DNA from 4 places in the Glutamicibacter sp. HZAU genome. Region 2 is predicted to be linked to each of the others. Evidence: riboswitches for the same ligand, from Rfam matches in the RefSeq annotation. Region 2 holds a riboswitch; each other region holds the start of a gene.

Region 1 (7,092 bases), 210 kb from region 2:
CAAGCTTGGAGTGCCCCGGAGGCGCGAATCGCTAAGCGGTGCCGACGTCTTGCACGCGGGCCTTCCTGTGCGGGCGGCCCGCGTGCTGCGACGGCAGGTCAGGCGGTAGCCAGGCTGCGGTGCTGGATGCTGTCGGCCTCGGAAGCCTTCGCGGCTGCGGCCAGCCCGCGTTCCAGATCGGCAATCAGGTCCTCGGGCTCCTCGATGCCCACCGAGAGGCGGACCAAGTTCGCTGGAATCTCCAGCGGTGTGCCGATCAGCGACGCGTGGGTCATTTCGCGCGGATAGCAGACCAGGGATTCCACCCCGCCCAGGGACACCGAGAGCTGGAAGTATTCCATGGACTCGGCGAAGGCGCGGGCTGCCGCTTCATCGGAGAGCTGCAGTGAGAGGATGCCTCCGAAACCGCGCTGCTGGCGCTTGGCAAGCTCGTGGCCCGGGTGGCTTTCCAGCCCGGGATAGTAGACGCGGGCGACCTCGGGACGGTCATCGAGCCATTCGGCCAGGGTTGATGCGGTGGCGCAGTGGCGTTCCATGCGCAGGCCCAGGGTCTTCAGCCCGCGGGCGGCCAGGTAGGAATCCTGCGGACCGGAGACCGCTCCCCCGGCGAACTGCTGGTAGCCGACGGCTTCGGCCAGCGCTTGGCCGCGGTGCAGGTGGTCGGCCACGATGACCGCGCCGCCGAGGACGTCGGAGTGCCCCCCAATGTATTTGGTGGTCGAGTGCACCACCGCGTGCGCTCCGAAGTCCAGCGGCCGTTGCAGGTACGGGGTGGCGAAGGTGTTGTCCACGACCAGCAGGGCGCCGTGCTCGGCGGCGATGGCGGCCCAGCCGGCCAGGTCGGCGATGCCCAGCAGCGGGTTGGACGGGGTCTCCACCCAGAGCAGCGCGGTGTTCGGGCGCAGCGCGGCGCGCACCGCATCCAGGTTGGTGATGTCCACCGCCGAGGAGCTGATCCCCCATTTGCCGTGCAGCTTGGAGATCAGCCGGTTGGTGCCGCCGTAGCCGTCGGCCCCCAGCACGATGTGGTCGCCCGGCTCAAGCACTGCGCGCAGCAGCGCGTCTTCGGCCGCGATGCCCGAGGCGAAGGAGAAGCCGGCGGCCCCGCCTTCCAGCGCGGCGAGCTGGGATTCGAAGCCGTTGCGGGTCGGGTTGGAGCCGCGCGAGTACTCGTGCCCGGCGCGCAGCACGTTGATGCCGTCCTGGATGAAGGTGCTGGTCTGGTAGATCGGCGGGATCACCGCACCGGTGTGCGGGTCCTTGTGCTGGCCGGCGTGCACGGCCAGGGTGTTGAAGCCGCTCATGCGAAGCTCACTTCCTTGGTGTCGGCGGTGGCCCGGGTTGCGGCCAGAGCACGATCCAGCGACTGGGTGATATCCGCCAGCAGGTCGGCCGGGTCTTCCAGTCCCACCGACAGGCGCAGGGTCGAGGTGTTCAGCCCGGCGGCTGCCAGCTGCGCTTCGGAGAGCCGGCAGTGCGTCATGGTGGCCGGGTGGGCGACCATGGTGCGGGTATCGCCGACATTCGCGGCCAGGCTGATCAGTTTGAGCCCGTCGATGACCGGGGAAACCAGGGATGGGTGGGCCAGCTCGATGGCCAGCACGCAGCCGGTGCCCTTCGGCGCCAGCGTCCGGGCCAGCTCGTGGCTGGGGTGCTCGGACAGCGCGGGGTGGTGGATGGCGGCAATGCCCGGATACTCGGCAAGCGCGTCGATCAGCCGGGCGACGCTGCGCTGCACGTGGGCCGCGCGCACCGGCAGGGTCTCGATGCCTGCAAGGATGCCCTGGGCGCTGGCCGGGGCGAGGGTCGGGCCCAGATCGTGCAGGAACTTGGAACGAACCAGCATCGCATAGGCCGCCGGCCCGTGGCGTTCAAGCAGCGAAGTGCCATTCAGCCGCTCGCGCGGTGCGGCGATCTGCGGCCAGCGCAGCGGATCGGAGAAGTCGAAAGTTCCCGAATCCACCACTACCCCGCCGAGCACCGAGCCGTGCCCGGCCAATCCCTTGGTGGCCGAGTGCACCACGATGTCCGCACCGAGTTCCAGCGGGCGCACGTTCAGCGGGGTGGCCAAGGTGTTGTCGACTACCACCGGGATGTTGCGCTCGTGCGCGATGGCCGCGATGGCCGGGATGTCGGCCACGGTGCACAGCGGGTTGGAGACCGACTCAAGGAAGAACGCCCGGGTGTCCTCCTCGATGGCCGCGGCCCAGGCGGCCGGATCGGCTTGGTCGACAAAGCTGATCCGGATGCCGAAGTCGGCGAAGGTGTCGGTGAACAGGTCCACGGTGCCTCCGTACAGCGAGGAGGAAGCCACAATGTGCTTGGGCCCCTGGGTCAGGGCCAGCAGGGACAGGGCCACAGCGGCCTGCCCGGTGGCGGTGGCCACCGCGTGGGCTCCGCCTTCCAGGGCTGCGACGCGCTGCTCGAGGATGGACACGGTCGGGTTGCCGGTACGGGAGTAGGTGAAGCCCGCCTGGCGAAGTGCGAACTTCTCCACCGCTTCGGCATGCGATGCGAATTGGTAGGCCGCGGAATTGTGAAGTGGCGGCAGCATCGGGCGGAACTCTCCGCTCGGGCGGTACCCTGCGTGCACCGCGTCGGTTTCCTGGCTCATTGCTCCTCCTCGATTCTCTGCGAGGGAGTGCACCGGACACCGAAGCCACGGGTCCGGAACTGCTCCATCGTTTCTGGCGGTAGCACCTTTCGGTTTCCCGGTGGTTGCTGCGGCGTCGTCGAGCCAGATCTCTCAGCCGCTCTTGATGGTTTGTTCTTCCATGGTTGGGCATCGGCCGCGAACCGGGCAAGCGGCCCGAATCGCTGCGCTTCACAGAAGGCCGCCGCGCTTCATATGTCGCCGAATTGTCATGATGACATGAGGGCCGAAACCCTTATATGACGCGCCGATGAGGAAAGAATCCTTGAAATCCAAAGGATTTCGGACTCGCACATGACAAAGCACCAAACTTCAATGACCGGAGATGACGCTCAGCCCAGGACTTCGACTCCGAATCCAGCAACCACCGCGCGCACCTCGTCCAGGTAGCGCCGGGCCTGCTCGGTCAGCGGGATCGCTGCGTGGTCGATCCAGCCGACATCGATGCGCTCTTCGACATCCAGCGGGATGGAGACGATGGACGGATCCAGCTCGTCGCTGATGATGCCGGTGGAGATGGTGTACCCGCCCAGACCGATCATCAGGTTGAAGATGGTGGCGCGGTCCGAGACCTGGATTTCACGCTGGCTGGAGCGGGTGGAGAGGATCTCCTCGGCGAAGTAGAAGGAGTTGTTCGCACCTTGGTCGAAGGTCAGCCGCGGCAGGTCTTCGAGGTCTTCGAGGGACACCAGGGTGCGGGAGGCCAGCGGGTTGCTCCGGGCGACGAAGATGTGCGGTTGGGAGCGGAAGAGCGGGTGGAACACGAGCCGGGATTCGCGCAGCAGCTTCTCGATGACCTTGCGGTTGAAGTCGTTGAGGTAGAGGATCCCGATTTCGCTGCGCAGCGTGCGAACGTCCTCGATGATCTGCTCGGTGCGGGTCTCGCGCAGCGAGAATTCGTACTCGTCGGCGCCGCTGGCCTGGACCATCCGCACGAAGGCATCCACCGCGAAGGAGTAGTGCTGGGTGGAGACGCCCAGCAGGCGGCGGGCCGACGGACGGCCGAGATAGCGGTGCTCCAGCAGCTCCACCTGCTCCAGCACCTGCCGGGCGTAGCCGAGGAATTCGGCGCCGTCGCTGGTGAGCGTGATACCCCGGGCCGAGCGGATGAGCAACGTGCGCCCCACCCGTGCCTCTAGCTCCTTCATTGCCGCGGACATGCTTGGCTGGGCGACGTACAAAAGGTCGGCGGCAGCCGAGATGGAACCCTCGGCCGCGACCGCGGTGAAGTAGCGCAATTGTTGCAGTGTCAGACCGCTCGTTCCCTGAACCATAGTTTGAGTCTATATTAATCCATAGTTAGACAGAGTTACCTGATATCAAAAATGCCATGCATGATTGACGCATCGACCTTCTTCCGGCCGCTTCCGGCCGCTGACCAACAGATTGGCCGCCATGGCAGACGCATTGACCTTCAGCATTTCGAGCACAGAATTCAACGAAAACTACACCCCGTCGGCGGACTCGCGCCTCACCACGAACTTCGCCAATCTGGCCCGCGGAGAGCACTGCCAGCAGAATTTGCGCAATGCCCTGACGATGATCAATCGGCGCTTCAATTCTCTGGCTCACTGGGACAATCCCGACGGCGAGCGCTATGCACTGGATCTTGAAATCATCTCCGCCAACGTGCACTTCGACTCGGAACAGGGCGCGCAGGACTTCCCGTTGCTGGAGATGCTGGACACCAGCATCCTGGACCGCAAAACCGGTGTGCGCAGCCCCGGCATCATCGGCAACAATTTCTCATCCTATGTGCGCGACTACGACTTCAGCGTTGTGCTGCCGCAGGCCATCGACTCCGATGGCAAGCCGGTGCCACCTAAGGATTTCGGAGAGCTTCACGGCAGGCTTTTCGAGCATTTCCTGAATTCCGCAGCGTACCGCGAGCGCTTCGAGCAGTTGCCGGTCATCTGCATCAGCGTCTCCACTTCCAAGATTTACCGCCGCAACGGTAATCGCCACCCAGTGCTGGGCTGGGAGTACCGCCAGGACGAATACTCGCTGACCGATGCCTACTTCGCGAAGATGGGGCTGCGCGTGCGCTACTTCATGCCTGAAGGATCCGTCGCTCCGCTGGCCTTCTACTTCCGTGGCGACCTGCTGGCCGACTACACCGACCTGCAGCTGATCAGCCTGATCAGCACCATGGAAACCTTCCAGAAGATCTACCGTCCGGAGATCTATAACGCGAATTCACCGGCTCCGGCGATCTACCGGCCGAGCCTCGGAGCGCAGGACTTTTCGCCAACTCGCATTTCCTATGATCGCGAGGAACGCACCCAGCTGGGCAAGATCCAGGGCAAGTTCACCGAGGAGCACTTCATCGCCCCGCACCGCGAGCTGCTCGAAACCTGGGCCTCCAACTGCGCAGTCCCCGCCGCCTAATCAATTATCTTCAGAATCCAAAGGACCAGTTATGACCAATTCCCTGCTTGCCACCTCTATCGTCGGCTCCCTGCCCAAGCCTTCCTGGCTTTCTGAAACCGAGACGTTGTGGTCTCCGTGGAAGTTGGAAGGGGCGGCGCTGACCGAGGGCAAGCAGGACGCGATGCGCTCCGCAGTGCTGGAGCAGACCCGCCGCGGCATCGACATCATTTCCGACGGAGAGCAGACCCGACAGCACTTTGTGACGACCTTCATCGAGCACCTGTCAGGGGTTGACTTCGAGAACAAGCAGACCGTGCTGATCCGCGACCGCTATGAGGCCAGCGTCCCCAGCGTTGTCGGCGCAGTGGAGCGCAAGGCCCCGGTATTCGTAGAGGATGCACAGTTCCTGCGCACGCTGACCGACCGGCAGATCAAGTGGACCCTGCCCGGCCCAATGACCATGGTGGATACCCTGCATGATGGCTACTACGGCAGCCGCGAGAAGCTAGCCTGGGAGTTCGCTGCCATCCTGAACCAGGAGGCCAAGGAACTGGAAGCTGCAGGCGTGGATGTCATCCAATTCGACGAGCCGGCGTTCAACGTCTTCTTTGACGAGGTGGCCGACTGGGGCGTGGCCACGCTGGAGCGCGCCTGCGAAGGGTTGAAAGCTGAGACCGTTGCGCATATTTGCTTCGGTTACGGCATCAAGGCGAACAATGACTGGAAGGCGACCCTGGGCACCCAGTGGCGGCACTATGAGAAATCCTTCCCGCTGCTGCAGCGTTCGTCCATTAACACCATTTCGCTGGAATCACACCACTCGAATGTCCCACTGGAGGTCGTGGAGTTGGTGCGCGGCAAACGAGTCATGCTTGGCGCCATCGACGTGGCCAACCAGCAGATTGAAACCTCTGAAGAGGTCGCAGAAACCCTGCGCAAGGCGCTGGAGTATGTGGATGCCGACAAACTGATTCCGAGCACCAACTGCGGAATGGCGCCCTTCCCCCGCAATGTCGCCTTGGCCAAGCTCAGCGCTCTGAGCGCCGGAGCCGCGGTGCTGCGCGAGGAGCTTGTCGGCGCCAGTGTCTGAGACTGCGCAAGTCAAAGAAGTGCTCGCACAGTCTGGCAACATCACCATTCATTTCTTGAGAGCGCAGGATCTCGATGTGACGAAGCTCGGCTCAGCAGCGTCGACTGATTCCCCAAAATTGGATCAAGTTCACAGCCTGTGCAATCTCCAATGACCGGGCTGGAGTATAGGCGATTTTTAAAATCATCGCATAAACCGTCCTCGGAAGTTTTCTACAGCTGAATGCGACAATGCCTAATTCAATAGACCAGACAACTTTGCTGGGTCTCGATAACCGTCGTTTATGACACACCACTCAACCGGGTTGGCCGGAAATCTTCGACAGTTGAAAAATCAACAGATTCTCAAGGGCAGTTCGTCGCAAAACTCCGTACCACAAACTAGGTGTCGACTCATTACCTATTTCACGAGTATTGATACTTCTTCCGCCATGGGCCGCCTCCGCAGCTTTATTCGAACCGTCTTTGGCAAGCAAGACGTGCGAATTCACCTCAACTGACGCTCCTGAGAGACTTGAAAGGACTCGGGGCTATGGACCACTTCTTAACTTGGCGGCGCGACACCGGCCCTTTTCCATAACGATGCTTCCATTCTGTAGCAACTTACCTACCCATACAGCAAGAGCCTCCCACCATCAGTCGCATTTGTAACACCGAGTTAGACAGCAGAAGCAAAACGATTGCATGAGTGCAAGCCAGAGATTGTGCACTTCAAGTTCACCCACTTAATTCGGCTTTCGTGCGTTTGTCGCCTTCTGAGTTCCCGATCTAGAGACCGATCGATTCCCTGGCCTCAATAATTGGTTGAATCTGATTATCATCAAGCGTGCGCTTCAAGGCAGCAAGTAACTCGTCTAGCTCATGAGTAATACCGTAAATATCCCTCCTTGTATGGCGAATCCGATGCGCATAATGACCGACCAAATCACTCCCATATTCCGAGATAACTGCATCAGGAAAATCCCATCGACAATGCCGAG
Region 2 (7,092 bases):
GAGGTAGGTGAATTCTTCGGGCAGGTGCTGCGAGAGCCCCATGAGGTCTTGCTCGTTGGAGCCGTAGCCGTGCAGGAACACCAGCAGCGGAGTTCCTAGGCGGGATTCGTCGTTGCGGGAGATGATGGCTACCGGAGCCTGGTCTTGGTATGTCATAGTTCCCCAAGACTATCGAACAGCGCCGCGCCGATTCGACGGTTCCGCAGAGCCCTGCCATCGTTTCCCCGGGTATCGCGATCCGCAGCGCCAGGATGCAGGTGAAAGTCCGGTGTTTGGCCGACGGGCGGTCCGATGGAGCGGTCGCCAGCGGCATGGAAAACCAGTTTCTCCACCTCCATAAAGCCACATGGCATGTAACAAGATAATAAAACTCCAAAATTATCTTAGGCATTCAAGCGCTTTTCGTGTTCAACTGGATTCACTGCTTCACGGCCATCTGACTTGGGGATCCCACCGGTAGAAGCTGCAACCGGCAAAGGACAAGGGCATCATGGGCGAAATCGAATACAGCGAGGAAATTTCAGAACTGGCACCCGAGGATCTTGCTGAACTCGGCTACGTCGATTTGGATCCCGGCACCTCGTCGTCGCTCTTCGATACCGTCGACACGATGTTGTCATTCGGCCTTCCCTTGTTCTCCGTGCTTTTCATTGCCTTTGCCGGACTCATCATCTTCGTCATTGTGCGCAACTTCCGCAAAGCCAAGAGCGCCGGCTTCGATCCGTTGACCATGGAAACCGACCTGATGGCCAGAGCAGCGAATTCAGCTTTGCTAGCGCCGAAGAAATCCATTGAAGACAAGCTGTCCGAACTCGACTCACTGCACTCGCGTGGAGTCATTACCCGCGACGAGTACCTGCAAGCACGCAGGGATGCTCTGGGCGGGTAGAGTGGTGCCCACCGAATCATCCTCTTGAATGATTGACTAGAAGTTACCCTTTGGTAACAATGGATTCGTGCCCAACAATATTGCTTCTGAACCGTCAAACACCGCCGACTCCCCGCTCCACCCATGGCGCCGCTATGTAGCCATCGGGGACTCGTTCACCGAAGGCATCGGCGACCCCGATCCATCGAGCGCAGGACGGCACCTAGGCTGGGCCGACCGCTTGGCTCAGGAGCTCAGCCGCACCGTCCCGGACTTCTCCTATGCCAACCTGGCCATCCGCGGCCGGCTCATCGGCCAGATCGTTGCCGAACAGCTCGATCCCTGCATCGATCTGAAGCCGGATCTGATCTCGCTGTGCGCGGGCGGCAACGACGTGCTGCGCCCGGGCGGCGATCCAGACAAGATTGCCGACATCCTAGACGACGCGGTAGCCAAGCTCACCGCAACCGGTGCCACGCTCCTGCTCTTCAACGGACCCGATATCCGCGATACCCCGGTCCTTGGAAGCATCCGCGGCAAGGTGGCGATCTACAACGAGAACGTGCGCACCGTCGCCGCCCGGCATGACGCCATCGTTGCCGACATGTGGGCGTTGCAGGAATTGCACCAGTCCCAGATGTGGGCGCCTGACCGCCTGCACTTCTCCCCCATCGGCCACCAGCGCATTGCCGCCATGGCACTGGACTCGCTGAACGTCCCGCATCAGCTGGATACCGACATCGTTCCGGTCGTGGATGAGCGCAGCTGGCGCGAAGCACGCAAGGAGGATCTGCAGTGGGCCCGCGAGCATCTGGCGCCCTGGGTGCTGCGCCGCCTGCGCCACCAGTCCTCCGGCGACGGCATCACCCCGAAACGGCCTTCGGCTACGCCGTTCGCAGATGCCAAGCCCAACGACTCGCTCGGTGCCGGAGACAGCGCCAAATAGCAAGAAAGACTGAAGCGGTTCCGCCGATTACTGGCGGAACCGCTTCAGGCTTTAAAGACTTGCCAAACTTTGTCCAGATCCTAGTCTCCGAAGACCAAGGTCCGAAGCACCCCATCCAGCTGCGTCGCATCGGTCAAGAACCCATCATGGCCAATGGGCGAATCGATGTAGTGCACCGGCTTCGGCCTGGCCAGCGACGAGGCCAGCTTCACCGACTGCTCGGGGAAGTACAAGCGGTCGGTGGTAACCGCGGCAACCACCACGTTGACCTTCTCCAGGCGCGCCAGGGCTGCCTCCAGGGATTCATGGCCACGGGCAACATCGTGGCTCATCAGCGCCTCGGTGAGCACCAGATAGCTGTTGGCATCGAAGCGATTCACCAGCTTGCTGGCCTGATGGTCGAGGTAGCTTTCCACCTGGTAGCGCCCGCGCGGCCCGTCCAGCTGGCCCGTCGGCTTCTCGCCATCTTGCGGATTGCGCGAGAAACGGGTTTCCAGCTCGGCCTCGGAACGGTAGGTGATGTGGGCCAGGCGGCGAGCCAGGCCGAGACCGGCATCAGGACGGGAATCGTTGCCGTAGTAATCGCCATTGCAGAAGTGCGGATCCAAGCGGATGGATTGGGTTTGCACCTGCGCAAAGGCAATTTGCTCGGCAGTCGCCTGGGCACTAGAGGCCATCACGACCAGGTTCTTGACCTGCTCGGGGAACTCGACAGCGTATTCCAGCGCGCGGGCACCGCCCATCGAGCCGCCGATGACCGCATGCCAGGAATCGATTCCCAGCTGCTTGGCCAGCCGCGCTTCGAGGCGCACCGAGTCCTTGATGGTGACGAAAGGGAATCTGGAGCCGTAAGGCAGGCCCTGCTCGTCCAAGGACGAGGGGCCGGTGGATCCATTGCAACCACCCACCATGTTGATGGACACGACAAAGTACTCATTGGTGTCAACCGTGGCGCCGGGGCCAACGAAGCCTTCCCACCAGCCGGCGCTGTGCGAATCGCCTTGCGCGACGTGGGCGTCACCGGTGAGTGCATGCATCACCAGCACCGCGTTGGAGCCATCAGCTGCTAGCTTCCCCCACGTCTCGTAGGCCAGCACCACGTCGGGAAGGTATCCACCGAATTCAAAGTGGTACTCCCCCACGGAACTACGGCGCAAAATGCCGTCTTGTCCGCCAGCGAGCTCTTCGGCGCGCAGAGTATCTTCAGTAGTCACAATGGATGGCATGCCTAGAGGGTTTCCTGCAATTCCTTGTTTTCAAGGGCCGCAACAGCTTCGAAGCCCAGCTCAAGATCGGCCAGGATGTCCTTGATGTTTTCCAGCCCGACGCTCAGCCGCACCAGTCCCGGGCTCACACCGGCGGCAATCTGCTCCGCTTCGGAGAGCTGGGCGTGGGTGGTGGAGGCCGGATGGATGACCAGCGAGCGCACGTCGCCGATGTTCGCGACGTTGGAGTGCAAGACCAGTGCGTCCACGAAAGCCTGTCCGGCTTCCGCGCCGCCCTCCAGCTCGAAGGCGATGATCGAGCCAGCACCGTGATCGCTGTACTTCTGCGCGCGCTCATGCCACGGAGAGGACTGCAGGCCGGCGTAGGCGACCTTCTGCACTTCCTCGCGGGCTTCGAGCCAGTTGGCAACTTCCACTGCGTTCTGGCCGTGGCGCTCAATGCGCAGCGACAGGGTTTCCAGACCCTGGGCGATCAAGAACGCGTTGAACGGCGCCACTGATGAACCCAGATCGCGCAGCAGCTGCACGCGTGCCTTGAGGATGTAGGCCAGATTCGCGCCGAGGATGCCGTTGACGCCCAGGTCGCGGGCGAAGACCAGGCCGTTGTAGGACTCGTCCGGGGTGTTGAATCCCGGGAAGCGTTCGGCGTCCTTGGCGAAGTCGAAGTTGCCCGAGTCCACGATGACCCCGGCGATGGCATTGCCGTGGCCGCCAAGGAACTTGGTGGCCGAATGGATCACGATATCGGCGCCCCACTCGATAGGGCGGATCAGGTATGGCGTGGCCAGGGTGTTGTCCACCAGCAGCGGCACGCCGGCTTCGTGGGCGATCTCCGAGATGCCCTCGATATCCAGCACGTCCTGCCGAGGATTGGAGATGCTTTCGCCGAAGAAGGCCTTGGTGTTCGGGCGCACCGCGGCACGCCATTCGTCCAGGTTGTCCGGGTCGGAGACGAAGCTGACTTCGATGCCCAAGCGCTTGAGCGTGTGCTTGAGCAGGTTCTGGGTTCCGCCGTACAGGCTCGGGCTGGCTACCAGATGGTCGCCGGCTTCGGCCAGGTTCAGGATGGCGAAGGTGGTGGCTGCCTGTCCCGAGGACAGCAGCAGCGCGCCAACGCCGCCTTCCAGATCAGCGATGCGGGTTTCCACGGCGTCGGTGGTCGGGTTGCCGATACGGGTGTAGATCGGTTCCAGTTCCTGCAACGCGAAACGGGCAGCGGCACTCTCGGCGCTCGGGAAGACAAAGGAAGTGGTTTGGAAAATCGGGAGAGCTCGCGCTCCGGTCGTCGGATCCGGGGTCTGGCCGGAATGGATCTGACGGGTTTCAAATGACCAGTTGTTGCTCATGGTTTCCTCCAAATAGCGTTTCATGACTATGGGGGTACGCCGCTGAAAAGACACCGACAGGAAGCACCGTATCGAAACGACTTCCAGGGGGTAACCCGCGCTTGTCCTTGATGCCTTGTGCATTCAAGGGCCAGGTCTTCACCCGGGGCACCCCACCGCGGTTGGAGGGTTGCCGCCCAGTAAGCCGGGGCTTGTTACTGAGACTCATGACCTGCTATCAGTTTGCCCGAAAACCGAAGATCTTTGCAACGCAGTGGACCGGCATTGGACTCAATCGGTCATATTTCGCGAATTCCGCAGATTTTCCGCAGAGTATTCGATAACATCAGCGCACTTAGGGGAGCCTAAGTAGAGACTCGCATCACATGTTGCCATGATGGGCACATGATGAGGCTAGATCACGTAAGTTATGCTTGCGGCCCAGACGGGCTGCTGCCAACCGCTGAAAGAATCTCCGAGTCCCTGGGACTGGAATTCGTCAAGGGCGGCGTGCATCCACGATTCGGAACACGCAATGTCATCTTCCCGCTCAAGCATGGCCAGTACCTGGAAGTGGTTGAAGTCCTGAACCACCCGGCCAGCGACAAGGCTCCCTTCGGCCAGGCCGTGCGCGCCCGCTCGGAGCTCGGCGGCGGATGGATGGGATGGTGCGTCTCGGTGGAGGATCTATCCAGTGCCGAAGACCGCTTGGGCCGCAAGTCCGTGCCGGGGAACCGCAAGTTCCCGGATGGCCGCGAACTTACCTGGCAGCAAATCGGCATCAAGGGCCTGATCGCTGATCCGCAGGTCCCGTACCTGATTTCCTGGGATGAAGACTCCGAGCCGTTGCATCCGTCCAAGGCGCTGGAGCCTGTCGGCGAGATCAGCCAGATCTCCATCGCCGGCTCACGCGATCGGGTGCTGGATTGGCTGGGCCAGCCGCAGAACGTCAATTTGGGCGCCGTCACCATGCAATATGAAGCGCCGAATGGCACTCCGGGCATCATGTCGGTAACCTTTGAAACCGAGTCCGGCACCGTGGTGCTGTAGGAAACTCGGAAACGAACGCAGGTAGGCGGGGACAATGGCGTCCCCACCTACCTTTTTCGTTAATGGCGTTTCAGTCGCTGGCGCAGGCCTTCGGGCACTACTGGCCGATTCCGATGGCAGGCCCAATCAGCGCGTAGCCGACGAAGCCGATAGCATCGAGCAGGAAGTGCGCGATGACCAGCGGCATCACCCGGCCGTACTTCTGGTACACCCAGCCGAAGACGATGCCCATGAGCATATTGCCGATCATCGGCCCCACGCCCTGGTAGAGGTGGTAGCTGCCGCGGAGCACTGCAGAACCGATAATGGTGCTCCACAATCCCAGCTTCAGCTTCTTGGCATAGGTGAACAGGAAGCCGAGCATCAGCACTTCTTCGAGCACTGCATGGCGTACAGCCGACAGCAGCAGCACGGGGACGCTCCACCAATAATCACCGAGATTGGCTGCTGACAGTGCTGTGGTGACGCCCAGTGCCCGTCCGGCAGCATAGACGCCCAGCGTCCCCACGCCCATGGCCAGGAACAGCCCCGCCCCGAGCATCGTGTCCTTGCCCGGACGTCGCATGTCGAAGCCGATGTCACGGATGGTTCGGCCGGTCGTGCGCTTCATCAGGTAGAGTGCCAGCACCACGGGTACCAGCGCGAAGATAATGTCCAGAAGCTGGTAGGTGAAATCAAAGAACTCGCGTGTGCTCAGCGGGTTGTTCAGCGATGTCGTCTGATCACGCAACGGTGCCCTGGTGACTTTATCCGCAAAGCTCAGCAGCGAGTAGACCGCGCTCTGCCCCAAGGACAGGGCGAGAACCAAAATGATCTCGAACCTGAGGGTTCTGCGGGTTGCCGTCTGCTCAATTTGTTCAGCGTTCACGTTCTCGATCATAGGCTGATCTGGCTGTGCGCGTACTGAGTAGCCACGTGGCAAACCTGCGATAGCCTGAAGGTGAGACCACCAGCGAGCTGAACGAGAAGGGTACGAATGAGTCGTCCTGCCACCAGTGGAGAACTGCAAATCGCCCGCCAGCTCTGCCCCGATCTTTCGTGGGAAGATGCGGCCGTGAATGAAGGCGGACAATTCCACAAGGTGGTCATTGGCAATCCGCAGGCGGTGATTCGCATGGCGCGCACGCCAGCGGCGACCGAACAGATGCCGCGAACCGTCGAGCTGCTGTCTTTGCTGGAAAGCCAGCTCAACTATCAGATCCCGGTGGCGGTCTCCGAGATCCTGCATGTCGACGGGCTCAGCTCAGTTGCCATGTCCTTCATCCCCGGAAGCGCGCATGAGCCTCATTACGGGGATCCAAAGGTGCTGGGCCAGCTGGTGAAGGAATTGGCCGAGGTACCGCTGGAACAGATCAGCGCTCATCTGGCCAAACCGTTTTCATTCCGTGGCGAATGGACCCAAGCCCGGCAGCAGCAATGCTTCGATGCGCTGCCCGAGGAACTTCGAGCTCCTGCAACCGCACTTTGGGATCAGCTCGATATTCTGGCGCAGGTTCCAGCGGGACTGGTGCATGGTGATTTGGCTGGCCACAACATGCACTGGATTGACGAGAAGTTGATTGGCATCTTGGATTGGGACCTCGCAGCAGCGTGGGACCCTGCCTTGAACACCGCGTACCTGAGCCTGTGGCATGGTTTGGAAATGGTGGATTTGATTGCTCCCAACTCTGAGGAAGC
Region 3 (7,092 bases), on a different contig from region 2:
GGTGTCGATGTCTTCAAGCCGGGCAAAGCAGACCAGGGTTTCCTGGTCGAATTTGGATCCGTCGGCCAGCAGCACCACGCGGCGGGCGCTGGCGACCAGGGCGCGCTTGACGGCGGCTTCCAGCGGGTCCGGGGTGCTCAGGCCGAATCCTGCATGCAGCCCGTTGGTGCCGATGAAGGCGATGTCCGCCCGGTACTGGGAATATTCCAGCACGGTGCGTGCTCCGCTGGAGGCGCCGGTGATGCCGCGGACCCGCCCGCCGATCAGCTCCAAGGCGATATCCGGGCTGTGGACCAGGGCAGCGGCGATGGGCAGGGCATGGGTGATGACCACCAGGCCGTTGCCCGCGGCGCTTTTGAGCATGCGCTCGGCCAGGATTTCCGTGGTGGTTCCCGCGTCGATGACAACCGAGGCGTCGGAGACCGGCAGCAGGCTCAGTGCGCGCTGGGCGATGCGGGCCTTGGACTCGGAATGGATGGCGGTGCGCACCACGTAGCTTTCCTCGCGGGTGCTCGCCTCGGTGATGGCAACCGCTCCGCCGTGGACGCGGCGAAGGTAGTTCTCGGATTCCAGCTGGGCCAGATCCCGCCGCACGGTTTCCCGGGTGATATCGAAGCGCTGCGCGAGCTGTGCGACGGTTACTTTCCCGTCAGCTTCCAGCTGCTCAACGATCAGCCGGTGTCGTTCTTCGGCGAACATTCTTGCCTCCGCAATTCATCATGACCTGCAACACATTGATCTGTGTTTCCATGACTTTATGCCCGATTGTGTGGCATCGTCAAGTGAAAATGTGGAGAATTTTTGGCTTTATTTGGTTTTAAGTGGGTTTCGGGGGAAGGCGAGGAAATTGCATCGCGCATGATTGCGCAGGTGAACTGTACGTTCCTGCCGAATGAGCCGCGGGAAAAGCCCAGTCCCGTCGGCCTGCACGGAAACTCTGGAGCTGTTCCGAACACATAATGGGTGCATGCAGCGGAATGCTGCATGCACCCATTATGTGGAGCTCCGGACTTCCTAGGCGAGGACCTGTCGCTTCGAGGAAATCACGCCGGTGTTGAATCCGGCCAGGCGCAGACCGCCATGGAAGCGGGCGTGCTCGATCTTCACGCAGCGGTCCATGACCACGTTCATGCCCGCGGCCTCGGCGCGATGGGCCACTTCCTCGTGCCAGGAGCCCAGCTGCAGCCACAGGGTCTTCGCGCCCACGGCCAGGGCCTCGTCCAGCACGCCGGGCAGGTCATCATGCTTGCGGAAGACCTCCACCAGATCCGGGGTCTCCGGAAGATCGGCGAGCGACTTGTACACCGGCTGGCCCAGGATCTCGTCGAGTACCGGGTTGATGAAGTACACCTTGTACCGTGAGGAGGAGAGCAGGTAGGTGGCCACGAAGTAGCTGGCACGTGACGGCTTGTTCGAAGCGCCGACAATGGCGATGGTCTTCGTCTCGCGCAGGATCTCCAGGCGCTGCGCGGCTCCCGGGCCTTCCCAGGTGGTTTCAACGGCAGTCATTAGTTTGCTCCCTTCGAAGCAGTTGGCAAGGCGCAGGCGGAACCGTCATAAGTTGGCGCTTCGAACTGCGCGGCGGAACCGGCGGCAGCTTCCTGCGAAGCGGCCAGCGCTTGGTCCAGATCCCAGAGGATGTCTTCGACGTCTTCCAGGCCCACCGACAAGCGGATCAGGTCTTCTGGCACGCCAGCGGAGACCAGCTGCTCGGCGCTCAGCTGCTGGTGCGTGGTGGAGGCAGGGTGCAGCACCAGGGTGCGGGCATCGCCGATGTTGGCCAGGTGGCTGGCCAGTTGCAGCGCCTCGATGAACTTGGCGCCGGCTTCGCGTCCGCCCTTCACGCCGAAGCTGAAGACCGAGCCGACGCCCAGGGGCAGCAGCTCCTTGGCCTGCTCGTGCTGCGGGTGGGAATCCAGGCCTGCGTAGTTCACGTAGGTGACGCGCTCATCGGATTCCAGCCAGGCGGCGACCTGCTTGGCGTTGGACAGGTGGTTGTCCATGCGCTGCGGCAGGGTCTCCAGGCTCTGCAGCAGCTGGAATGCCGACTGGGCCGGCAGCGACGGACCAAAGTCGCGCAGCTGCTCGCTGCGCAGCTTGGTCAAGAAGCCGTATTCGCCGAAGTTGTCCCACCAGGAGACGTTGCCGTAGCTGGCTACCGGCTCGGTCATGGTGGGGAACTTGCCGTTGCCCCAGTTGAACTTGCCAGACTCGATGACGACGCCGCCCAGGGTGGTGCCGTGCCCGCCGATGAACTTGGTGGCCGAGTGGATCACGATGTCCGCGCCGTGCTCGATGGGGCGAAGGATGTATGGGGGAGTGAGCGTCGAGTCCACGACCAGCGGGATGTTGTGGCGGTGCGCGACTTCGGCCAGGCCCTTCAGGTCGGCGATGTCGCCGGACGGGTTGGCCACCACCTCGGTGTAGACGGCCTTGGTGTTCTCCTGGATCGCGGCTTCGAAGTCCGCGGGATCGTTGGAGTCGATGAAGGTGGTGCTGATGCCGAAGCGGCGCAGCGAGACATCCAGCTGGGTGATGGTGCCGCCATAGAGCTTGGAGGAAGCCACAATGTGGTCGCCTGCCTGGGCCAAGGCCGCGAAGGTGACGAATTCCGCGGCCATGCCCGAGCCGGTGGCAACCGCGCCGATGCCGCCTTCCAGCGAAGCCATGCGCTCTTCGAAGGCCGCCACGGTCGGGTTGCCGATACGCGAGTAGATGTTGCCGTACTTCTGCAGGGCAAAGAGGTTGGCCGCATCGTCAGCGTCCTTGAAGACGAACGACGTGGTCTGGTAGATCGGCACTGCGCGTGAGCCGTGCTCAGCATCGGGGGTGCCTCCGGCATGCAGGGCGCGGGTGCGGAATCCAAACTTGTGATCTGCCATGGTGGCTTACGACTCCTTGTCGATTGGGGTTTCGCGTGCACCGCAGGGCGGGCCGCGATCGAGGCAGGAATCCCGGAATCAATGTCGCTTCCTGCCGTTCTCCAACGGGTAAGCGGCTGCATCGTTTCTGGCGGTAGCACCGTAACCACCGGATGTGGCAGGTTGCTGCGGCGTCATCGAACCAGATCTCTCGGCCGCTCGGGATGGTGTAATAATCTTCGCAACATGACCGTTCGTGACCCAACTATGAGTCGTAACGTTGCGTATCGGACCTGTGATCGGAGATTCTTCGACATCTATGGCACCGGTAGGCTGGAGCCATGGATACTTCGCTGGCACTGGTTCGACACGGGCAGACCGATTGGAACCTTGCAGGCCGACTGCAGGGGCAAACCGACATCCCGCTGAACGAAACCGGACGCGAGCAAGCTCGCGAGGTCGGGCGCAAGCTCATCGGCCAAGACTTTTCGCTCATTCTGGCATCCCCTTTGGCGCGTGCCCGGGAAACTGCCGTGCTGATTGCCCAGCAGATCGGGGCAGCGACGGGCAACGCAGTTCCGGAACTCATTGAACGCGGTTTCGGCCCGCTGGAGGGCCGGAACATGGCGGAGGTCAGCGACAAGGAATCGGCTGCCGCCGCAGACCAGATTGAGCCGTGTGCGCACATCTTGAACCGCGCGGTGCCAGCGCTGCTGGGCCTAGCCAGCAAGCATGCCGGACGCAAGATCATGATTGTCAGCCATGGCGCCACCATGCGCACCATTCGCGACGCCTTGGCAGGAACCAGGCAAGCCCAAGGCGTGGAGAATGGCGAAATTATCGACGTGGATTTGGCCCGGCTTGAGCAGCTCGCCGGTGAATCCGACTTGGTGGCATTCTAGGAATCCGTGCGGCAGCGGGGTGAATGAAAAAATTTTTCATTCACACCTCACAGAACAGGTGGCCGTTGCGTTTACATGGTGAGAGGCCAGCAGGTCGCGAAATCCCAGGAGAGCCATGCAAGCACCATTTGAGCGGATAGTCCAAGAATATGGACTGAACGTCCTGCGTGTTTGCCGCGCCCTGCTGGATGAGCACCGCGCGCAAGATGCCTGGTCCGAAACCTTCCTCGCCGCGCTCAAGACGTACCCGCAGCTGCCAGATGATGCCAATGTCCTGGCGTGGCTGGTGCGCATTGCCCGGAACAAGGCCATTGACGAGTTGCGCAAGCATAAGCCGGAGATCCTTAATGACCAGGACATGGATGGTCCCGCGTCCGGGATGAACCGGCCGGATCTGCAGTTGGACAATCTTCAGCTCTGGCACGAGGTGAATCAGCTTCCCGGCAAGCAAAGGCAGGTCGTGGCCTATCGGTACCTGGGCGGGATGAGCTACGCGCAAATTGCCGAAATCCTTTCGGGCAGCGAAGCCGCTGCCCGCAGGGCCGGTGCCGACGGGATCAAGAACCTGCGGGTCCGGCTAGACGACCAGGAACTATGGCGGGAGCAGCCATGAACGAAAAAAATTATCAGCAGCAGGCGACGGCCGCTGAAATGCAAACCCTCGACGCGCTGCAAGGCCAGCTCGCTGAAAAAGCCCGCGCGCTTGAACTTGTCGATGTCGCCTATCGGATGGTCGACAGCCCAGTGGGTTCATTGCTGCTGGCCAGCACCGATGCCGGGCTGGTGCGGGTGGCATTCGAATCCGAGGGCCACGACCGGATACTTGAGCTGCTCTCGGAAAAGCTCAGCCCACGCATCCTGCGCGACAAGTCGAGCCTGGATGGGACCGCCCGGCAACTCGATGAGTACTTCGCGGGCACACGGCACAGTTTCGAGCTCCCGGTGGATCTGCAGCTCTCTACGCAGTTCCGCCGCCAAGTGCAGCTGGAACTGGGGCATATCGATTACGGGCAGACCCTCAGCTACGCCCAGCTGGCGCAGCAGATCGGCAAGCCGAAGGCGGTGCGAGCCGTCGGCTCAGCGTGCGCCACCAACCCGATTCCCATCGTGCTGCCCTGCCACCGCGTGCTGCGTACCGATGGTTCGCTGGGTGGCTACCTGGGTGGCTTGGAAGCCAAGACGGAACTGCTGAAACTGGAGAATCCGGACTTCGCCGGCAGCGCGGCGACGTTGTTCTAGCGGCCAAAAACTGCATAAAAAAGTGCTGGGCTGTTGCTCCCCATCAGGGGAAGCAACAGCCCAGCACTATATGCTGCGAGATAGCAGCCAGCTAGCTGCTACTTGCGGCGCAGTTCGAAGCGATCCGCGTCCATGACCTTAGCCCATGCCTTGGCGAAGTCCTTGGTGAACTTCTCCTTGGCATCGTCCGAAGCGTAGACCTCGGCGAGGGCGCGCAGTTCCGAGTTGGCACCGAAGACCAGGTCCACGCGGGAACCGACCCAGCGGCCGTCCTTCGAGTGGTAGGTCTGCTCGTCCTCGGAAGCGGTCCAGGCGATGCCTGGCTCCAGCAAGTTCGCGAAGAAGTCGTTGGTCAGCGCGCCCGGGTTCTCGGTGAAGACACCCAGGTTCGAGCCATCCCAGTTGTTGCCCAGTACGCGCAGGCCGCCGACCAGTACGGTCAGTTCCGGTGCGGATAGGCCCAGCAGGTTCGCCTTGTCGATCAGCAGGTACTCGCTTGGCATCTTGATGAAGCCCGAGTCGTAGTTGCGCAGGCCATCGGAGACTGGCTCCAGCCATGCGAACTGCTCAACGTCGGTCTGCTCCTGGGTCGCGTCAACGCGGCCAGGGGTGAATGGAACGTCGATCTGCTGGCCAGCGGCAGCTGCCGCGAGCTCGACACCGACGTTGCCGGCCAGGACCACTACGTCAGCGAAGGACGTCTTGATGCTGGAGGTGGCGTTGAAGGTGTCAACGATTTCTTCCAGCTTGGCGATGACTGGCTTGAGCTGCTCCGGCTGGTTCACGGTCCAGGAGACCTGTGGTTCCAGACGGATGCGGCCGCCGTTGGCGCCGCCGCGCTTATCCGAGCTGCGGAACGAGGCCGCTGCCTTCCACGCGGTGGAGACCAGCTGCTGCACGGTCAGGCCCGAATCCTTGATCAGTTCCTTGAGCGCCGCGATTTCCTGGGCGCCCAGGGTGACCTCTGGAGCTGCCGGCAGCGGATCCTGCCATGCCAGATCCTCGGCTGGAACTTCTGGACCGAAGTAGCGGGACTTCGGACCCATGTCGCGGTGGGTCAGCTTGAACCATGCGCGAGCGAAGGCATCGGCGAACTCTTCAGGGTTTTCCTTGAAGTGCTTCGAGATCGGACCGTAGATCGGGTCGAAGCGCAGGGCCAGGTCGCTGGTCAGCATGCGCGGTTCGCGGCGCTCGAGGGTCTCGTGCGCTGCCTGGACCAGGCCGGAACCGCCGCCGTTGACCGGACGCCACTGCTTGGCGCCTGCTGCCGACTCGAACAGTTCCCACTCGTAAGCGAACAGGATGTGGAAGAACTCGTTGTCCCAACGGGTCGGGTGGTAGGTCCAGGTGACTTCCAGGCCCGATGCGGTGTTGTTCTCCGCGTTGCCCTCGCCGTAGCCGTTCTTCCAGCCCAGGCCCTGCTCCTCCAGCGGAGCGGCTTCTGGATCCGGACCGATGCGGTCGACGTTGTTGGCGCCGTGGGTCTTGCCGAAGGTGTGGCCACCGGCAATCAGGGCGACGGTCTCGTAGTCGTTCATGCCCATGCGGCGGAAGGTTTCGCGCACGTCGACTGCCGAAGCCAGCGGATCAGGGTTGCCGTCCGGGCCCTCTGGGTTCACGTAGATCAGGCCCATCTGGACCGCAGCCAGTGGTGCTTCCAGATCGCGGTCGCCGGTGTAGCGCTCGTTGTCCAGCCAGACCTTTTCAGGGCCCCAGTAGACATCGTCATCTGCTTCCCAGACGTCCTTGCGGCCGCCGGCGAAACCGTAGGACTTCAGGCCCATGTGCTCCATGGCCACGGTGCCGGCCAGGATCATGAGGTCAGCCCAGGAGATGGACTGGCCGTACTTCTTCTTCACTGGCCACAGCAGGCGGCGGGCCTTGTCCAGGCCGACGTTATCTGGCCATGCATTCAGTGGAGCGAAACGCTGCTGGCCTGCGCCGCCACCGCCACGGCCGTCGTGCGAACGGTAGGTGCCGGCCGAGTGCCAAGCCATGCGGACGTACAGCGGACCGTAGTGTCCGAAGTCAGCTGGCCACCAGTCCTGGCGGGTGGTCATGTTCTCGATCAGGTCGGCCTTCAGGGCCTC
Region 4 (7,092 bases), on a different contig from region 2:
CGTTCGGCTATCGATAGCAGGGCATCGGTGATTTTTCCGAAGACGGCCAGCAGCACGATGGTCATGATCAGGCGGTCTAGGCGGCCATTGTTCTGCGAATCGGTGAGCAGGAAGCCCAAGCCCATCGACGCTCCGAGCAGTTCAGCCGCGACCAGGAAGAGCCACGCTTGGGCCAGTGCCAAGCGCAGTCCGGAGAAGATGGAAGGGACTACCGCGGGGAGCTGGACTGTGCGCAGCAGCTTCAGTCCCTTCAAACCGAAGGAGCGAGCGGCCTCGATCAGGTGGGCATCGACATGGCGCAATGCCAAGGCGACGGTGGTGAAGACCGGGAAGAACGCGCCGATGATCACGAGCGTGACCTTGGAATCTTCGCCCATTTTCATCCAGAGCACCAGCAACGGAACCCAAGCCAGCGAAGGGACGGCGCGCAGGGCGCTGATGCTCAGGCCCAGAAACGCATCTGCCAATTTGGACAGGCCGACGAGGGCGCCCAGCGCCAGGCCGAGCAGGGAACCAAAGGCGAAGCCCAGCAGTACACGCTGGGTGGAAATGCCGATGTGCTTACCAAGATCGCCATCTTCGAGGAGCTCAAAGGCGGCGGCAACGACCGAGCCTGGAGTCGGCAGCGTCCACGGGGCAACGATGCCGCTCACCGTGACGAATTGCCAGACAGCCACGGTGGCCAGAGGCAGGATCAGCGCAAGCAACCATTTGGGTGCGCGCAGGATCGTTGCGGCGATGCCTGTCTTGTGCTTGGCAGGTGTCGGATTTTCGCGGGTATCAGCCGCGTTTGCGGTGCTCATCGCTGTTTACTCTCCGGAGATCTTCGTTGCATCTGCCTTGAGGGCAAACTGGTCGTCAACGAGGGTTGCTAGTGCTTCATCTACGGATTCCTGCTTGGAAACATCGCCGCTGGCGACCAGGGTGGGGCCAATGTTGCTCAGCACTCCGGTGAATTTGGCGTCGGGAACCGCCGGAACGTCCAGATTGGAGCGTTCCTCGATCACGGTCTTGGCAACTTCTGGTTCGAGCCCTGCAACGTCGGCCAGGATCTCAGCGGTTTCCCCAGGGTTTTCGGCCGCCCAGCCGCGAGCCTTCTCATAGGCGTCGACCACGAGCTGGGCCAGTTCGGGGCTCTGCTTGATGAAGTCTTCGCGAGCGTTCAGCGCACCGTAGGTGTTGAAGTCCAGGTTCCGGTAAACCAGCTGCGCGCCGTCTTCTTCGGCGGCTGCCATGATTGGATCCAGTCCGCTCCAGGCATCGACCGAACCGTTGACCAGTGCGGTGCGGCCATCGGCATGCTGCAGGTTCTGCAGCTTGATGTCGTCTTCGCTCAGTCCCGCGGTGTCCAGAGCCTGGAGCAGGAAGAAGTATGGATCGGTGCCCTTGGTGGCGGCCACGGTCTTCCCTGCCAGGTCTTCAACGGATTCGATCTTTGAATCCTTGTCCACTACCAGGGCTGCCCATTCCGGCTGGGAGTACAGGGCGACGGTCTTGATTGGTGCACCGTTGGAACGGTTCAGCAACGCTGCGGAACCGGCGGTGGAACCGACGTCAATCGCACCGGCGCGAAGCGCCTCATTGGCCTTGTTGGAACCTGCGGACTGGATCCACTCGACGTCAACGCCCTGTTCCTTGGCGGCCGCATCCAGCCACCCCTTTTCCTTGAGCACCAGGCTCAGCGGGTTGTACGTGGCAAAGTCGATGGACAAGGTCTGATCACCGGAGTCGGCAGTAGCGTTTTCGCCAGCGCAGCCGGTCAGGGCAACTGCGCCCATGAGCAAAGCGGCGGCGGACAGAGCGGTGCGGCGGGAGAAGCGGTTCAAGAGCATGGAGAATCCTAGAATTATGCGTGCAAGCGGATGGACGATAGGGCAAAGAGCAAGGATCGCCGAGGATCCAATGCGTTCCCTGGATTAATGGTTGGTTGGGTCGACGCCGAGCAGGCGCAGCAGGTGCAGGCGATCGGCAACGAACTTCTCGTCCGTGTGCCGGCGCGGTTGCCCGGCGGAGATCGCTAGGTCTTCGATGACACCAGCCGCGCCGTTCCCGGTGCTGCGTCCCAAGACGATAACGCGGTCAGCCAAGGTCAAAGCCTCGTCCACGTCATGGGTCACCATGAGTACCGTGGTGGGGAATGATGCGTGAATTGAGAGCAGCAAATCCTGCATCTTCAGGCGGGTCAGGGCATCGAGTGCGCCGAAGGGCTCATCGAGAAGCAATACGCCCGGGCGGCGGGCCAGCGCGCGAGCCAGCGAAACACGCTGGGCCATGCCGCCGGAAATCTCCCGCGGGCGCAGGCTGGCTGCATGGCTCAGCCCGGTCAGCTCGATCAGCTCATCAATCAGCGCGTCGCCAGAGGCCTTCTCGGTTCCTGGGGCCAGACCCAGCGCAATGTTCTCGCGCACCGATCGCCACGGCAGCAGCCGTGGTTCCTGGAAAGCAACGGCGCATAGCTCGTTGATGCCGTTGACCTCGTGGGTGCCTGTGCGGATGTCACCGGTGGAGGGGTGGTCCAACCCGGAGACCGAACGCAGCAGCGTGGATTTTCCGCAGCCGCTGGCGCCTAGGATCGCGAGGACTTGGCCGGCTGGAATGTGCAAGTTGATGTCGGCCAGCACGGTGCGGCTTTCCTTCTTTGTGGTGAAGGTCCGCGACACGTTGCTGAATTGGACGTCCAGTGCGGTTGAGGTGGTTGAAGTTGCCTCGGGCGCTGCAATGGTAAGAGCCATATCAATCTCCATCGGTCCTGGCGGTAGCACCGGCCTGCGGAGCCAGAGCTCCGAAGGTGGTTGCTGCGGCGTCAAAGAGCCAGATCTCTCGGCCGCTCGGGATGGTTACCCCTCTATTACAGCGAGTCGAACGATTTGGACGCAAATCTTGCGTAACATGAAAAAATCTTCGACACCTGCGTCACATTGCCCAGAAATTTCGTTATTTATTTTACCTAGGACCGGTTTGATCGACAGCATGCCAATCCTTGCAACTCATCTTCGATGGGACGGGGATTAGGCTGTGGGATTTGAGCATAGGCCCTTCCAAATCTGAGGCGAAATATGACTTCGCGGCTTGGAAGCGCCGGATTATTACCGTTACAAATGAATCACGACCCATCCAGAGCGGCTGAGAGATCTGGCTCCACGACGCCGCAGCAACCACCCGAAGAGCGGGACGGTGCTACTGCCAGGACCGATGGAAAGAATTGAGAACCCTGATGCCTATTGGCGAATCACCGAATGCCCCAGGGCTGGACTTCAACCAGCTCAGTGATCCTTCGCAAGCCAGCGCTCTGGAACTGGACGAGTTCGAGGAGCAGCTGCCCACGCGGCAGCTGCTGAAGATCACTCCCGGTCCCGGTGCGGATGAGCAGTACGACCGGCTGGCCGAAATCTTCCGCCCGGTCTTCGCCCAGATCGCCGCGACCGCCAAGGACCGCGACCTGAACCGCGTGCTTCCCTTCGAGCAGGTAGGCCTGCTGAACCGCGAGCGCTTCGGCGCGCTGCGCCTTCCCGTGGCCGACGGCGGCTACGGTGCGCGGCTGGTGGATGTCTTCCGCCTGCTCATCGAGCTCTCCGAGGCCGACTCCCATGTAGGCCAGCTGTGGCGCGCGCATATCGCTTTTGTCGAGAATGTGCTGGCACTGGAAGACGAGGCGCTGCGCAAGAAGTGGGTGGCCCGCATCGCCGCCGGGCAGATTGTCGGCAACGCCTACACCGAGCGCGGCGGCAACGCCCTGGGCACCTTGAATACGAAGGCCAGCTTCGTGGACGGGCGCTGGGTAGTCGACGGCGAGAAGTACTACTGCACCGGCACCATCTTTGCCGACTGGACCACTGTTGCGGTGGCCCACCCTGAGCTTGCCGGACGCCAGATCGCGGTGGTGTCCACCCAGCGCAGCGGCGTCAAGATCCTCGATGACTGGGACGGATTCGGCCAGGGCCTGACCGGAACCGGCACCACCGAATTCCATCAGGTCCCGGTGGACTGCTTCATGCCGCAGCAGCGCAATGACTCCGAAGCGGCGATCTTCCAGCTGGTGCTCATGTCCGTGCAGGCAGGCATCGCCCGCGCCGCGCTGAACGACCTGCGCAGCGCGGTGCAGGCACGCACCCGCATCTTCACCACCGGAACCGGGGTGCCGGTATACCAGGAACCCCAGGTCCTGCAGCTGGTGGGGGAGGTGTCCGCGGAATCCTTCGCCGCCGACTCGGTGGTGATCGGCGCGGTACTCGAAGTCGAAGCGGCCCTGGGCGATCCGGGACTGAACGACGAGGAACGCTACGCGGTCTGCGAGCTGGCAGCCAACCGTGCGCAAACCGTGGTGCAGCCGCTGGCCATCGGCGTAACGAGCAAGCTCTTCGACGGGCTGGGGGCCTCGTCCACGAGAAGCGGCTGCAACCTTGACCGGCACTGGCGCAATGCGCGCACCATCGCCACGCACAACCCGGCGATCTACAAGGCGCGCATCGTCGGGGACTACGAGATCAACGGCGTCCAGCCGCAGCGGCTGTCCGTCACCGGCGAAGATTCGACCCAGCGGGCCTGAGAGCCCGCGACGCAAACCAGGAACTTTCCATGAATATCGACCTAATGGGGGCAAAGGCATGAGCGAGAACAAGCGCGAGATCCTATTCAACGCATTCGACATGAACTGCGTGGTGCACCAGTCGCCAGGCCTGTGGCGCCACCCGGAGGACAAGGCCTCGACCTACAACACCCTGGGCTACTGGACGCACCTGGCCAAGGTGCTGGAGAAGGGCAAGTTCGACGGCCTGTTCCTCGCCGATGTGCTGGGCACCTACGACGTGTACAAGGGCAACAACATCACCCCGCTGACCTCCGGCGCCCAGGCGCCGGTCAACGACCCGATGATGCTGGTCTCGGCCATGGCCGCCGTGACCGAGAACCTCGGCTTCGGCGTCACCGCGGGTACCGCCTATGAGCACCCGTACGCCTTCGCCCGCCGCCTGGCCACCCTGGACCACCTGACCAACGGCCGCGTCGGCTGGAACGTGGTCACCGGGTACCTGCCATCGGCTGCCCGCAATATGGGCCAGGAAGACCAGATGGAGCACGACGAGCGCTACAACCACGCCGATGAGTACCTCGAAGTGGTCTACAAGCTGCTCGAAGGCTCGTGGGAAGACGACGCGGTGCAGAACAACAAGGAAACCGGCATCTACACCGATCCGGCCAAGGTGCACCCGATTGAGCACGAAGGCAAGTACTTCAAGGTCCCGGGCATCGCCATCACCGAGCCGTCGAAGCAGCGCACCCCGGTGATCTACCAGGCCGGCGCCTCCAAGCGCGGCACCGAATTCGCCGCGTCGAACGCCGAAGCCATCTTCGTCACCTGCCCAACCCGCGAACTGCTCAAGGAAGCTGTCACCAAGATCCGCGATGCCGCTGAAGCGGCTGGCCGCGGCCGCTACGACATCAAGGTCTTCGCCATGCAGACCATCATCACCGCCGAAACCTCGGAACTGGCCCAGGCGAAGTTCGAGGACTACCGTTCCTACGTGGATACCGAGGGCTCGCTGGCGCTGCTGTCGGGCTGGACCGGCATCGACATGTCTGTCTACGGACCGGACGATGTCATTGGCGATGACGTGAAGTCCAACGCCATCCAGTCCTCGGTGGAAACCTTTAAGAAGGCCAGCGGCGATACCGGAAAGCCATGGACCATCCGCCAGCTGGCCGAATGGATCGGCGTGGGCGGCTTCGGCCCGGTCTCCGTCGGCTCGGGTGCCGAGGTTGCCGAGAAGCTCATCGACTGGGTGGAATACACCGACGTGGACGGCTTCAACCTCGCCTATGCTGTCACCCCTGGCACCTTCGAGGACATCGTCGAGTACGTGGTTCCCGAGCTGCAGGCCCGCGGGGTCTACAAGACCGAGTACACCGAGGGCACGTTGCGCAACAAGCTGTTCGGCGCCGGCGACCGGGTGAAGGACACCCACCGTGCAGCCAAGTACAAGATCGTCAACCGGATGGCCGCGCAGGCCTGAGCATCCGGCTAGATAGCGCAATCGGCGGCGGCCTGCGGCAACTTCGCAAGAATGTTGCCGCAGGCCGCCGTTTTCACTGCGTGCCTACTTGATCGGCTCCAGCACCATGGCCGAACCGCCGCCGCGCCTGGTGGGCTCGGCCGCTGCCGTGAGCGTGCCATCGGCCGCGATCTCCACGGCTTCGACGGCGCCGATTTCAGCCTGCGGGGTGAAGGAATCGCCAGCCGGCGTGAGCTTGTGGCCAAAGGCCTCAAGCGCAGGACCATAGGTTTCGATGAACTCGGGTTCGGCGGTGACCGCGGCCGTATTGCGCTGAGATGCCCGCGGCGCGGCGATGGCTTCGCTGATGCTCATGCCCAAGTCGATGCGGTTCACGAGGGTCTGCAGCACCGTGGTGATGATGGTTGAACCGCCCGGGGAACCGATGGCCAGCACCGGTTCGCCCTCCTGCAGGACAATGGTGGGCGCCATCGAGGAGCGCGGGCGCTTGCCCGGCTCGATGCGGTTCGGATCCTGCGGATCATAGACCGTGGAAAAATCGGTCAGCTCATTGTTCAGCAGGAATCCGCGGCCGGGAACCACCATGCCCGAGCCGCCGGTCTGCTCGATGGTCAACGTGTAGGAAACGACGTTGCCCCAGCGATCCACCACCGACAGGTGGGTGGTGGAGATGTTTTCCGTGTCCCGCTCTTCAACCGGCTCGCTGGTGGCAGCCGGGCACTGGCCATCATAGTTCTCGATATCGCCGGGAGCGACCGGCTTGGCCGCGGCCTGGTCCGGATTGATGGCGCACGCCCGATCCGCACCGAACAGCTTGTCGGTCAGGGTCTGGGTCGGAACATCGGCGAAAGCCGGGTCGCCGACGAACTTGCCGCGATCAGCGTAGGCAAGAGCAGTTGCCTCGAAATAATGGTGCAACGCATCGGCTTCGTCCATGGCCGCCACGTCGAACTGGCCCAGGATGTTCAGCGATTCGCCGATGGTGGTTCCTCCGCTGGAAGATGGAGCCATGCAGAAGACATCGTAGCCCCGGTAATCCACTTGCGTGGGTTCCTGCTCAACCACTTCGTAGCCGGCCAGATCG

What was found. A riboswitch is a leader RNA that binds a small molecule or an ion and turns the genes downstream of it on or off. The one in region 2 is predicted to bind S-adenosylmethionine.
Region 1: it holds a riboswitch for S-adenosylmethionine, as region 2 does, so the genes downstream of both, EKH49_RS02815 (aminotransferase class I/II-fold pyridoxal phosphate-dependent enzyme) here and EKH49_RS03715 (bifunctional o-acetylhomoserine/o-acetylserine sulfhydrylase) in region 2, are expected to answer to the same signal.
Region 3: it holds a riboswitch for S-adenosylmethionine, as region 2 does, so the genes downstream of both, EKH49_RS10130 (O-acetylhomoserine aminocarboxypropyltransferase/cysteine synthase family protein) here and EKH49_RS03715 (bifunctional o-acetylhomoserine/o-acetylserine sulfhydrylase) in region 2, are expected to answer to the same signal.
Region 4: it holds a riboswitch for S-adenosylmethionine, as region 2 does, so the genes downstream of both, EKH49_RS10075 (acyl-CoA dehydrogenase family protein) here and EKH49_RS03715 (bifunctional o-acetylhomoserine/o-acetylserine sulfhydrylase) in region 2, are expected to answer to the same signal.

The regions. Positions count from the first base shown of each region.
Region 1 is NZ_SCKZ01000002.1:38,462-45,553, reverse strand. Features, by position in the region: gene EKH49_RS02820 (cystathionine gamma-synthase) at 99-1,304, opposite strand; gene EKH49_RS02815 (aminotransferase class I/II-fold pyridoxal phosphate-dependent enzyme) at 1,301-2,614, opposite strand; SAM riboswitch class I at 2,676-2,766, opposite strand; gene EKH49_RS02810 (LysR family transcriptional regulator) at 2,986-3,927, opposite strand; gene EKH49_RS02805 (putative oxygenase MesX) at 4,049-5,041, shown strand; gene EKH49_RS02800 (methionine synthase) at 5,073-6,113, shown strand; gene EKH49_RS02795 (SIR2 family protein) at 6,881-7,092, opposite strand, start outside.
Region 2 is NZ_SCKZ01000002.1:244,967-252,058, reverse strand. Features, by position in the region: gene EKH49_RS03735 (alpha/beta hydrolase) at 1-156, opposite strand, end outside; gene EKH49_RS03730 (SHOCT domain-containing protein) at 491-889, shown strand; gene EKH49_RS03725 (SGNH/GDSL hydrolase family protein) at 957-1,814, shown strand; gene metX (homoserine O-acetyltransferase MetX) at 1,895-3,040, opposite strand; gene EKH49_RS03715 (bifunctional o-acetylhomoserine/o-acetylserine sulfhydrylase) at 3,043-4,386, opposite strand; SAM riboswitch class IV at 4,479-4,598, opposite strand; gene EKH49_RS03710 (VOC family protein) at 4,771-5,415, shown strand; gene EKH49_RS03705 (CPBP family intramembrane glutamic endopeptidase) at 5,513-6,295, opposite strand; gene EKH49_RS03700 (phosphotransferase family protein) at 6,392-7,092, shown strand, end outside.
Region 3 is NZ_SCKZ01000006.1:87,313-94,404, reverse strand. Features, by position in the region: gene EKH49_RS10140 (DeoR/GlpR family DNA-binding transcription regulator) at 1-699, opposite strand, end outside; gene EKH49_RS10135 (CoA-binding protein) at 1,015-1,509, opposite strand; gene EKH49_RS10130 (O-acetylhomoserine aminocarboxypropyltransferase/cysteine synthase family protein) at 1,509-2,882, opposite strand; SAM riboswitch class I at 2,981-3,092, opposite strand; gene EKH49_RS10125 (histidine phosphatase family protein) at 3,203-3,763, shown strand; gene EKH49_RS10120 (RNA polymerase sigma factor) at 3,879-4,376, shown strand; gene EKH49_RS10115 (methylated-DNA--[protein]-cysteine S-methyltransferase) at 4,373-5,002, shown strand; gene katG (catalase/peroxidase HPI) at 5,101-7,092, opposite strand, start outside.
Region 4 is NZ_SCKZ01000006.1:74,832-81,923, reverse strand. Features, by position in the region: gene EKH49_RS10090 (ABC transporter permease) at 1-803, opposite strand, end outside; gene EKH49_RS10085 (aliphatic sulfonate ABC transporter substrate-binding protein) at 810-1,832, opposite strand; gene EKH49_RS10080 (ABC transporter ATP-binding protein) at 1,917-2,732, opposite strand; SAM riboswitch class I at 2,738-2,840, opposite strand; SAM riboswitch class I at 3,108-3,199, shown strand; gene EKH49_RS10075 (acyl-CoA dehydrogenase family protein) at 3,215-4,546, shown strand; gene EKH49_RS10070 (LLM class flavin-dependent oxidoreductase) at 4,605-6,008, shown strand; gene ggt (gamma-glutamyltransferase) at 6,093-7,092, opposite strand, start outside.